DNA from 2 places in the Nocardiopsis sp. LOL_012 genome. Region 1 is predicted to be linked to the other one. Evidence: predicted binding sites of a transcription regulator. Region 1 holds the regulator's gene; the other holds the start of a gene.

What was found. The regulator HrcA, encoded in region 1, represses chaperone genes, less so after heat shock. The targets are predictions, from matches to a motif close to TTGGCACTCTCNNNNNGAGAGTGCCAA.
Region 2: a site for HrcA is predicted at 2,895-2,921, ahead of groES (co-chaperone GroES). Genes of this name have one in related genera too.

What each region holds. Positions count from the first base shown of each region.
Region 1 covers NZ_JBHMIV010000001.1:159,504-164,373, forward strand. Annotated here, with positions in the region: gene ACFHWE_RS00655 (DUF4870 domain-containing protein) at 1-561, opposite strand, end outside; gene ACFHWE_RS00660 (DUF3097 domain-containing protein) at 672-1,502, opposite strand; gene hrcA (heat-inducible transcriptional repressor HrcA) at 1,625-2,638, shown strand; gene dnaJ (molecular chaperone DnaJ) at 2,643-3,782, shown strand; gene ACFHWE_RS00675 (16S rRNA (uracil(1498)-N(3))-methyltransferase) at 3,779-4,516, shown strand; gene ACFHWE_RS00680 (hypothetical protein) at 4,561-4,870, opposite strand, start outside.
Region 2 covers NZ_JBHMIV010000012.1:74,660-79,529, reverse strand. Annotated here, with positions in the region: gene ACFHWE_RS10250 (sigma-70 family RNA polymerase sigma factor) at 1-465, opposite strand, end outside; gene groL (chaperonin GroEL) at 731-2,335, opposite strand; gene groES (co-chaperone GroES) at 2,457-2,765, opposite strand; gene ACFHWE_RS10235 (THUMP-like domain-containing protein) at 3,082-4,344, shown strand; gene ACFHWE_RS10230 (hypothetical protein) at 4,702-4,870, shown strand, end outside.

The DNA.
Region 1 (4,870 bases):
GCCCGACAGGTGCGCGAGCATCGACACCAGGGTGCCGTCGTCGCCCGGCTGCCGCTGCCCGTAGGGGCCGGGCTGCCCGTAGGGCGGAGGCGCGGCCTGGGGGCCGCCCGGGAAGTCGGCCGGAGGGCCGGGAGGGAAGCCGGGGCCGGGGCCCTGCGGAGCGAACCCGGGCTGCTGGGGCTGGGGCGCCCACCCCTGGGGCTGCGGCGGGCCCTGCGGAGGCTGCCCCGGCTGTGGGGCGTACCGCGGCTGGCCGGGGTGGCCGTAGGGGGGCTGCGGCGGTACGGGCCGCCCCTGGGCGTCCTGCGGGGGAGCGAACGCGGGCTGTCCCGGCCGCTGCCCGGGATCGGGCTGCGGCGCGTAGGAGGGCTGGGGCGCGGACTGGGGGCCCGCGTCGGCGTGTGGCACGGCCGGACCGTACTGCTGCGGCTGCCCCGGTTGGGAGGCGGCCCCGGGCTCGTACGGGGACGGGGCGTTCGCGGGCGGCCCCTGGACCTGCTCGGGCGGCGGTCCGCCCTGCGGGTTCTCCGGGAACGGGGGGTTCGTCGGGGTCTCGCTCATGTTGTCCTTCGCTCCGCTGCTGTGGGGCGTGTGATGTCAGGGGATACACCGACGACCATGGGGCCGTGGTCCGGCGACGGCGCGGGCGGGCACCCGCGCCCCCTGCGATCCTAGGCCGGGTGCGGTCCGGTGACGAAGTCGATGAGCTCCTCCACCCGCCCCAGCAGCGAGGGCTCCAGGTCCGCGTAGGAGCGGACCGAACCGAGGATGCGCCGCCAGGCCTCACCCGTCTCCATCCGCCACCCGAGCGCGTCCACGACCCCCTCCTTCCAGGGGACGCCGCGCGGGACCTCGGGCCAGCGCGCGATCCCCACCGCGCGGGGGCGGACCGCCTGCCACACGTCCACGTAGGGGTGCCCGGCCACCAGCACGTCCCCGCCCCGGACCCGCGCGGCGATCCGGCTCTCCTTGGAACCGGGCACGAGGTGGTCCACCAGCACCCCCAGGCGGCGGCCGGGGCCGGGCGCGAACTCCGCCACGATCGCGGGCAGGTCGTCGACCCCCTCCAGGAACTCGACGGCCACGCCCTCCACGCGCAGGTCGTGGCCCCAGACCTTCTCCACCAGCTCCGCGTCGTGCGCGCCCTCGACGTAGATCCGGCTCTCCCTGGCGGTCCGCGCACGGGCGCCGCGCACCGCGATCGAACCCGACGCGCTGCGCAGGGGCCCCCTGGACGCGCCGTCCGGGCGCACCAGCGTGACGGGGCGCCCGTCGATGAGGAACGCGGCCGGGGCCAGGCCGAACACCCGGCGGCGCGCCGCCCGGTCCTCCAGGGTCACGGTCGCCTTGTCCCAGGCGACGACGGCACCGCAGAAGGTCTCCTCGGCCGTCTCCACGACCAGGTCCCGGCTCAGGGGCACCTCGCGGACTTCTCTCCTCTTCGGCCGCGGTCCGGCCGCCAGTACGTCGCGGCCGTAGCGGTCGGTTCCCTTGTTGGACACGGTCGTGCAGTGTACTGGTAGGGGTCCCCCCGCGGTGCGGACCACCGGCGGGGCGCCGAGCGGGTTTGCGGCCGGGCATAGAATTGGCACTGTGGACCACGGAGTGCCAGGGAGGTGGCGAGTTGCTGGATGAGCGCAAGCTCGCGGTCCTGCGTGCCGTCGTCGAGGACTTCGTCAATACCAACGAGCCCGTCGGCTCCAAGGCCCTCGCGGAGCGGCACCCCCTCGGTGTCTCCCCCGCGACCATCCGCAACGACATGGTCGCCCTGGAGGAGGACGGCTACATCACCCAGCCGCACACCAGCGCGGGACGGGTCCCCACGGACAAGGGCTACCGGCTCTTCGTCGACCGGCTCTCCTCGGTCAAGCCGCTCTCGGCCGCCGAGCGCAGGGCCATCGAGTCCTTCCTCACCGGAGCCGTGGACCTCGACGAGATCGTCACCCGCACGGTGCGGCTGCTCGCCCAGCTCACCCACCAGGTCGCGATCGTCCAGTACCCGTCCCTCACCCGTTCGTCGGTGCAGCACGTGGAACTGGTGCCCCTCGGCGGACCGCGGCTGATGATGGTCGTGATCACCGACACCGGCCGGGTCGAGCAGCGCGTCATCGACGGGTTGGGCGACATCAGCGAGAGCGCCGTCGACGACCTGCGTTCCATGCTGAACCGGGCCACCGCCGGGCGCTTCCTCAACGACGTCCCCCGCGTGGTGGGCGACCTGCCCGCCCAGGTCGACCCGGAGCATCGCGACATGGCCGTCGCGGTCCTCTCGGTCCTGCTGGAGAGCCTCGTGGAGCGGCACGAGGAGAAGATCGTCCTGGCCGGCACCGCCAACCTCGCCGCGGTCGACTTCGCGGCCAGCCTGCGGGACATTCTGGAAGCACTGGAAGAGAACATGGTCCTCATCCGTTTGCTGGGTGAGGCGAAGGACCCGTCGATGCTCACGGTCCGCATCGGCGCGGAGAACTTCCATGAGGGACTGCGGTCCACCTCCGTCGTATCGGCCGACTACGGCGTGGGAAACCAGTCGTTGGCCAAGATCGGCGTGGTGGGCCCCACCCGGATGGACTACCCCGGGACGATGGGAGCCGTCCGCGCGGTGGCTCGGTATGTCGGACAGATTTTGGCAGGACAGTAACTCAGTGGCCAGAGACTATTACCAGGTGCTCGGAGTGCGTCGCGACGCCTCCAAGGACGAGATCAAGAAGGCGTACCGGCGGCTCGCACGCGAGCTGCACCCGGACATCAACCCGGACCCCGCCACCCAGGAGCGCTTCAAGGAGGTGACCCAGGCCTACGAGGTCCTCTCCGACGAGAACAAGCGCCGGATGTTCGACATGGGCCAGGACCCCTTCGCGCCGGGCGGCGGCGGGGCCGGCGGTTTCGGCGGAGCGGGTGGCTTCGCCTTCGACGACATCATGAACGCGTTCTTCGGCGGCGGACAGCCCGGCGGCCGGGGGCCGCGCGAGCGGGTCCGGCGCGGGCGCAGCATCAAGATCCGCGTCGAACTGGACCTCGCCGAGACCGCGTTCGGGGTCAGCAAGGAGATCACCTTCCCCACCGCGATCCTGTGCGAGACGTGCCAGGGCGAGGGGACGGCGCACGGCTCGCACCGCACCACCTGTGAGATGTGCCACGGCCAGGGGGAGGTCTCCCAGGTCACCCGTTCCTTCCTCGGTCAGGTGATGACCTCGCGCCCCTGCCCGCAGTGCTCGGGGCAGGGCACCGTCATCACCGACCCCTGCGCCGACTGCGCGGGCGAGGGCCGGGTGCGCGAGAAGGTTACCCGGACCGTCAAGATCCCCGCCGGTGTCGACGACGGCACCCGTATCCAGCTCGCGGGCGAGGGCGAGGTCGGCCCCAACGGCGGACCGCGCGGCGACATCATCCTGGAGATCATCCAGAAGCCCCACCCCACGTTCGAGCGCCGGGGCGACGACCTGCACTGCACGGTGACCGTGCCCATGACGGCCGCCGCGCTGGGCGCCTCGTTCGCCTTCGACACCCTCGACGGCACCGAGAACATCGACCTGCGCCCGGGAACCGACTCCGGACACGTGATCACCCTGGCGAACAAGGGCGTCAACCACCTCGACGGCGGCGGCCGGGGCGACCTGCGCATCCGGGTCGACGTGGAGACCCCCTCCAAGCTGGACGAGGAGCAGGAGGCCCTGCTGCGCAAGTTCGCCGAACTGCGGGGTGAGGACAAGTCGCCGGGCCGGTTCAGCCCCGGGCACGGCGGGTTCTTCGCCAAGATCCGCGACGCCTTCAGCGCCAAGTGACACCGGCCCTCTTCCTGGTCGGCTCCGGTGAACTGGACGCCGGCCAGGTGGTCGTGTCCGGCCCCGAGGGCCGACACGCCGCCGTGGTCCGCCGGATCCGCGAGGGCGAGACCGTCGACCTGGCCGACGGGCGCGGGCGCCGCGCCCGGTGCACCGTGACCGGCGTCGACGGGGAGCGGATCGTCTGCCGGGTCGAGGAGCGCCGGGACGAGCCCGCCCCGAGGCCGCGCCTGACGGTCGTCCAGGCCCTGCCCAAGGGCGACCGCGGAGAGTTGGCCGTGGAGATGATGACCGAGGCCGGTGTCGACGCGCTCGTGCCGTGGGCGGCGCAGCGGTGCGTCACCCGCTGGAAGGGCGCCCGGGCCGCCAAGTCACTGGACAAGTGGCGCGCCACCGCCCGCGAGGCCGCCAAACAGGCCCGGCGGGCGCGGCTGCCGGAGGTCGCCGACCCCGCCGCTACCGGGGCGGTGGCGGACCTGCTGGCCGCGGCGGACCTGGGCGTCGTCCTGCACGAGGACGGGGCTCGGCGGCTGGCCGAGATCGCCCTGCCCGAGGGCGGGAACGCGGAGATCGTGCTGGTGGTCGGCCCCGAGGGCGGTTTCTCCGACACCGAACTCGACGCCTTCACCGAGGCCGGGGCGGTGCGGGCCCTCCTGGGGCCCACCGTCCTGAGGACCTCCACGGCCGGGGTGGCGGCGCTGTCGGTCCTCCAGGCGCGCACCGGCCGCTGGTAGCCGGGGCGGACCGGCCGGTCCGCCCCGCACGTCGGCTCCCCGCCTCAGGGAGCGATCGACCGTGCGCCGTCGTCGGAGAGGGTGCCCGCCGTGGCCGGCCCGGTCTCGGAACCGCCTTCGACGGGGTCCTCCGCGTCGTCTGTGGAAGTGTCCGATCCGCCGTCGGTGGCGCTGTCCGAGGGCTCCTCGGAGGCGGGGCAGCCGTCGCCGCCCGAACCGCCCTCCCCGTCCTGGTCCGCGGGCGTGTCCGTTCCGGTGGGAGGGCAGGTGGGGGAGGCTTCGGGAGCGGGCTCGGGAGCGTCTCCCGGGGCGCTCTCCTGCCCGGGCGCGGGTTCCGGGGACGGGGACCGCGTG
Region 2 (4,870 bases), on a different contig from region 1:
AAGAACATGTCCCGTCTCATCCGCTGTCAATCCGGCGATCACTCTCATCACCAGCAACTGCCGCTGTCTCTCCGGGAGCTCGTCCAGCAGCTCCCGCGCCCTCTGCGCCTCGATCACGCGGACCGCCGCCTCCTCGGGGCCGGGCCCGTCGTCGGGGGTCTCCGGCACGGCGTCCGCGGGGACGAGTTCCACCCGGCCGGCACCCCTGAGGGTGTCGGCGACCTTGTGCGCGGCGATGCCGAACACCAGGGCCGCGAAGGGCCGCCCCCGGTCCTGGTAGCGGGGGATGGCCGAGATGAGGGCGATGCACACTTCCTGCGCGACGTCGTCGGAGTGGTGGGCCAGCCCCGAGACCCGGGCGAGCCGGGCACGGCAGTAGCGCACCACCATGGGGCGCACCTCGCGCAGGAACGAGTCCATGGCTTCGTCGTCCCCCTGGACCGCGAGCAGTCCCAGGCGGTTCAGGCCGTTGTCGCACGTCGGGGCGTCCGCACCCCCGTGCACCCCTGTCCGCTGCGCGGTAGCGCCCCCCCGGGCGCCTGCATCCGTCACGTAACGAATGATGCCCCCATCCGGGGACCTGACCACTCCAATCGACAACTACGGAATGGTTACGTTTGAGGAAAAACGCTCGAAAACGGCACAGAAATCTGCACTGCTTTCGGGAGTACCGTGGTATCGAGCGGGGCGGGACGCCACCGCGCCCCGCCCCCGAAGACCGTACGCCCCGCTAGTGGGCGTGCCCGTGGTCCTCGTCCTCGTCCTCCTCGGGCTTGTCCGCCACCAGCGCCTCGGTGGTCAGCAGCATGCCCGCGATGGACGCGGCGTTCTCCACCGCGGAGCGGGTGACCTTGACCGGGTCGATGATGCCCTGCGCGGTCAGGTCGCCGTAGGTGTCGGTCGCGGCGTTGTAGCCGTGGCCGACCTCCATCTCCGAGACGCGGTGCGTGACCACGTAGCCCTCGGCGCCCGCGTTCTCCGCGATCCACCGGGCGGGCTCGACCAGCGCGCGGCGGACGATCGCCACACCGGTGGCCTCGTCGCCGCTCAGGCCCAGGTCGCCCAGGGCCGTGGAGGCGTGCACCAGGGAGGCGCCGCCGCCGGCGACGATGCCCTCCTCGATGGCCGCGCGGGTCGCCGAGATGGCGTCCTCCAGGCGGTGCTTCTTCTCCTTGAGCTCGACCTCGGTGGCCGCACCCACGCGCAGGACCGAGACCCCACCCGCGAGCTTGGCCAGGCGCTCCTGGAGCTTCTCGCGGTCCCAGTCGGAGTCGCTGGCCTCGATCTCCTTGCGGATCTGGGCGATGCGGTCGTCGACCTCGCCCTGCGCGCCCGCTCCGTCGACGATCGTGGTGTCGTCCTTGGTGACGGTGATGCGGCGGGCGCTGCCCAGGACGTCGAGGTCGGCGTTCTCCAGGGTCAGGCCGACCTCCTCGGCGATGACCTGGCCGCCGGTGAGGACCGCGATGTCCTGGAGCATGGCCTTGCGGCGCTCGCCGAAGCCGGGCGCCTTGACGGCGGCGACGTTGAGCATGCCGCGCATCTTGTTCAGCACCAGGGCGCCCAGGGCGTCGCCCTCGATGTCCTCGGCGATGATCAGCAGCGGCTTCTTGTCCTGCGCGATCTTCTCCAGGAGCGGCAGCAGCTCGTTGAGGCTGCTGATCTTGCCCTGGTTGATGAGGATGTGCGCGTCCTCCAGCACCGCCTCCTGGCGGTCGCCGTCGGTGACGAAGTAGGGCGAGACGTAGCCCTTGTCGAACTGCAGGCCCTCGGTGAAGTCGAGGTCCAGACCGAAGGTCGGGGCCTCCTCCACGGTGATGACGCCGTCCTTGCCCACCTTGTCGAACGCCTCGGCGATGAGGTCGCCGATCGCGGCGTCCTGGGCGGAGTTGGTGGCGACGTAGGCGATGTCCGCGCGCTCCTCGACGGGGCGGGCCCGCTCGACCAGAGTCTTGGACACCTCCTGGGCGGCGGCGTCGATGCCCTTCTTCAGCGACATCGGGGACGCGCCCGCCGCCACGCTGCGCAGGCCCTCGCGGACCAGCGCCTGCGCGAGGACGGTCGCGGTGGTGGTGCCGTCGCCGGCGGCGTCGTTGGTCTTGGTGGCGACCTCCTTGACGAGCTGCGCGCCCAGGTTCTCGTAGGGCTCGGACAGCTCGATCTCACGGGCGACGGTCACACCGTCGTTCGTGATGGTGGGGGCGCCGAACTTCTTGTCGATGACGACGTTGCGGCCGCGCGGGCCGAGCGTCACCTTGACGGCGTCGGCGAGGCGGTCCACACCCCGCTCAAGGGCGCGGCGGGCCTCATCCTCGAACTCCAGGATCTTCGGCATGGCTTGGGTTCTTCCTCCTGACGGTGGTCACACACAAGGGCATCCCGCCCCGCCCGGCGTGGCGCCGACCGGTGCGGGATGCGAATGGCTCCTGGCCCTGCTGAGAGGGCCTCGTCGAGACCTACTTCTCGACGACCGCCAGGATGTCGCGGGCGGAGAGGACCAGGTACTCCTCACCGTCGTACTTGACCTCGGTGCCCCCGTACTTGCTGTAGAGCACGACGTCGCCGACGTTCACGTCGAGGGCGACACGCTTGCCGTTGTCGTCGAGGCGGCCGGGGCCCACGGCCAGGATCTCGCCCTCCTGGGGCTTCTCCTTGGCGGTGTCCGGGATGACCAGACCGGAGGCGGTGGTCTGCTCGGCCTCCAGGGTCTTGACCACGACGCGGTCCTCAAGCGGCTTCAGCACGGTCTTGGTGGCGGTCGACACTGTAGTGACCTCCCCCTTCAAGGTTCTCGGTGTCCTGTACTGCGGCCCGCACGGCGGTACGGGCCAACTGTGTAAAAGGGGCGACCGCGGCGGCCTGTCGTCGCGGGTGCCAGACCGGCCTCGTCGCGGTTAGCACTCTACCCCCGAGAGTGCCAGAATGGAAATGTGGCGGGAAGCTGGGGCCGAAAGCCGTGCCGTGCCCGCCGCCCGAACGCCCCCGGAGGGACGGGCGGCCACTCCTAGGAAGCCACTGAAGGCAAGACCCCATCAGCCGTACCCGGCCCTCCCGGGCCACTTAACAACTTACGGAGGTCCCATGCGCGCGTCCGCCTTCTCCGCGCTGCTCACCGACGCGGGCCGGGAGGCGTTGGAGCGTGTGGACCCTGAGGAGGCCGCGGCCGACCGGCTGGGGACCGCCTCGGCGCTGCGCGCGGACCCCCGGGTGGCCGACCTTGACCCGCACCTACCCGTTCCCGATCTGGTCAACGCGCTTCTCACCCAGGTCGATCTGCGCGAACGCGGCCGCGCCAAGTTCGGCGACCGGGCCCGGGAGATGTACTTCACCCCCGACGGCCTGGAGCAGTCCACCCGGCGGACCGTCGCCGAGTACCGGGCGGCGCGGACCGCCGCCGCCGCGGACCCGGCCGGGGGTTCGGCGGGCGACCTGTGCTGCGGGATCGGCGCGGACCTGCTGGCCCTGGCCGAACACGGGGTGTCGGTCGAGGGCGTGGACGCCGACACGCTGACGGTGGCCGTGGCCCGCGCCAACATCGCGGCCCTGGGCCTGGAAGGCCTCGCCCGGGTGCGCGAGGGGGACGCGGAGGCGGTCGCCCCCGGCGCCTACCCCCTGCTGTTCTGCGACCCGGCCCGCAGGGGCGGGCGGGGGCGGGTGTTCGACCCGGCCGCCTACTCCCCGCCCTGGGACACGGCCGTCCGCCTGGCGGAGGGCTCAACGGCGGCCTGTCTGAAGGCGGCGCCCGGCATCCCGCACGAGGCGCTCCCCACCGGCGCCGACGCCGAGTGGGTCTCCGTGGACGGGGAGCTGAAGGAGACGGCGCTGTGGTTCGGTGCGCTCGCCGGAGGGGTCCGGCGCCGCGCGACCGTCCTGCGCGAGCCGAAGGCGTCGCTCCCGTCGGAGCGGGGCGCGGTGCACCTGGACGAGGAGCCGGGGCTGGGGCCGGCTCCCGTGGCGCCGCCGCTGCGGTACCTGTACGACCCCGACCCCGCGGTGGTGCGCTCACACCTGGTGGCCGAGGCCGCGGCCCGGGTGGAGGGCACCCTGCTGGACGAGCGGATCGCCTACTTCACCTCCGACCGGGCGGTGGCCTCGCCGCTGTGGCGGGTCCTGGAGGTCACCGACACCCTGCCGTTCTCGCTGAAACGGCTGAGGTCCGCGCTCCGGGTGCACGGCGCGGGCAGCGTGACGATCAAGAAGCGCGGGTCGGCCGTGGACACCGAGCGGCTGCGCCGGAGCCTGAAGCCATCCGGCTCCGAACCGGTGACGGTCGTGCTCACCCGGATCGGGCAGCGGCCGTTCTGCCTGCTCTGCCGGGAGGTCGGCGGCGGCGAGGAGGCGTGAACGGGGCCGCCTCCACACAACGTTCACATCCCCCAGACCAGATCGTTACCTCCGCGGCCGGCATCTTCTGCTTTCCTCTGGGGACATGGGTGTGCGTGTCGTTAAACTGGCCCCCGCTGAACGCTTCCGTCTCATGGATCCACCCGGAAGGCACCCGATCGCCCGACCAGCACGTGGTTCGACGCTTCAGGGCACCACGCTCCACTCGTATACACTGAGCCACGCTTTCGTCACACACGGGAGTTTTCGATTGCGGAGCACCCGCCCCCGGGGACCATCGAGAACCCGACCGCCCGGCCCCTGAACGTCCCTCCCGGGCCGGGACGGGAGCACCGGAACCAATAAGGAGCAGCCTCGGTGGAACAGACCAACCACAACTTCCTCAACGGGGGAGGCCAGAGCGGAATCTCCGACCGCATGCGTGACCTGCTCTCCCAGGCCGCCCAGGAGCACGTCTCCGAGCAGAAGAGCCAGGGCGCGGTGAGCGAGGAGATGCGCCAGCGCCTCGAAGGCATGGAGTGGCTGC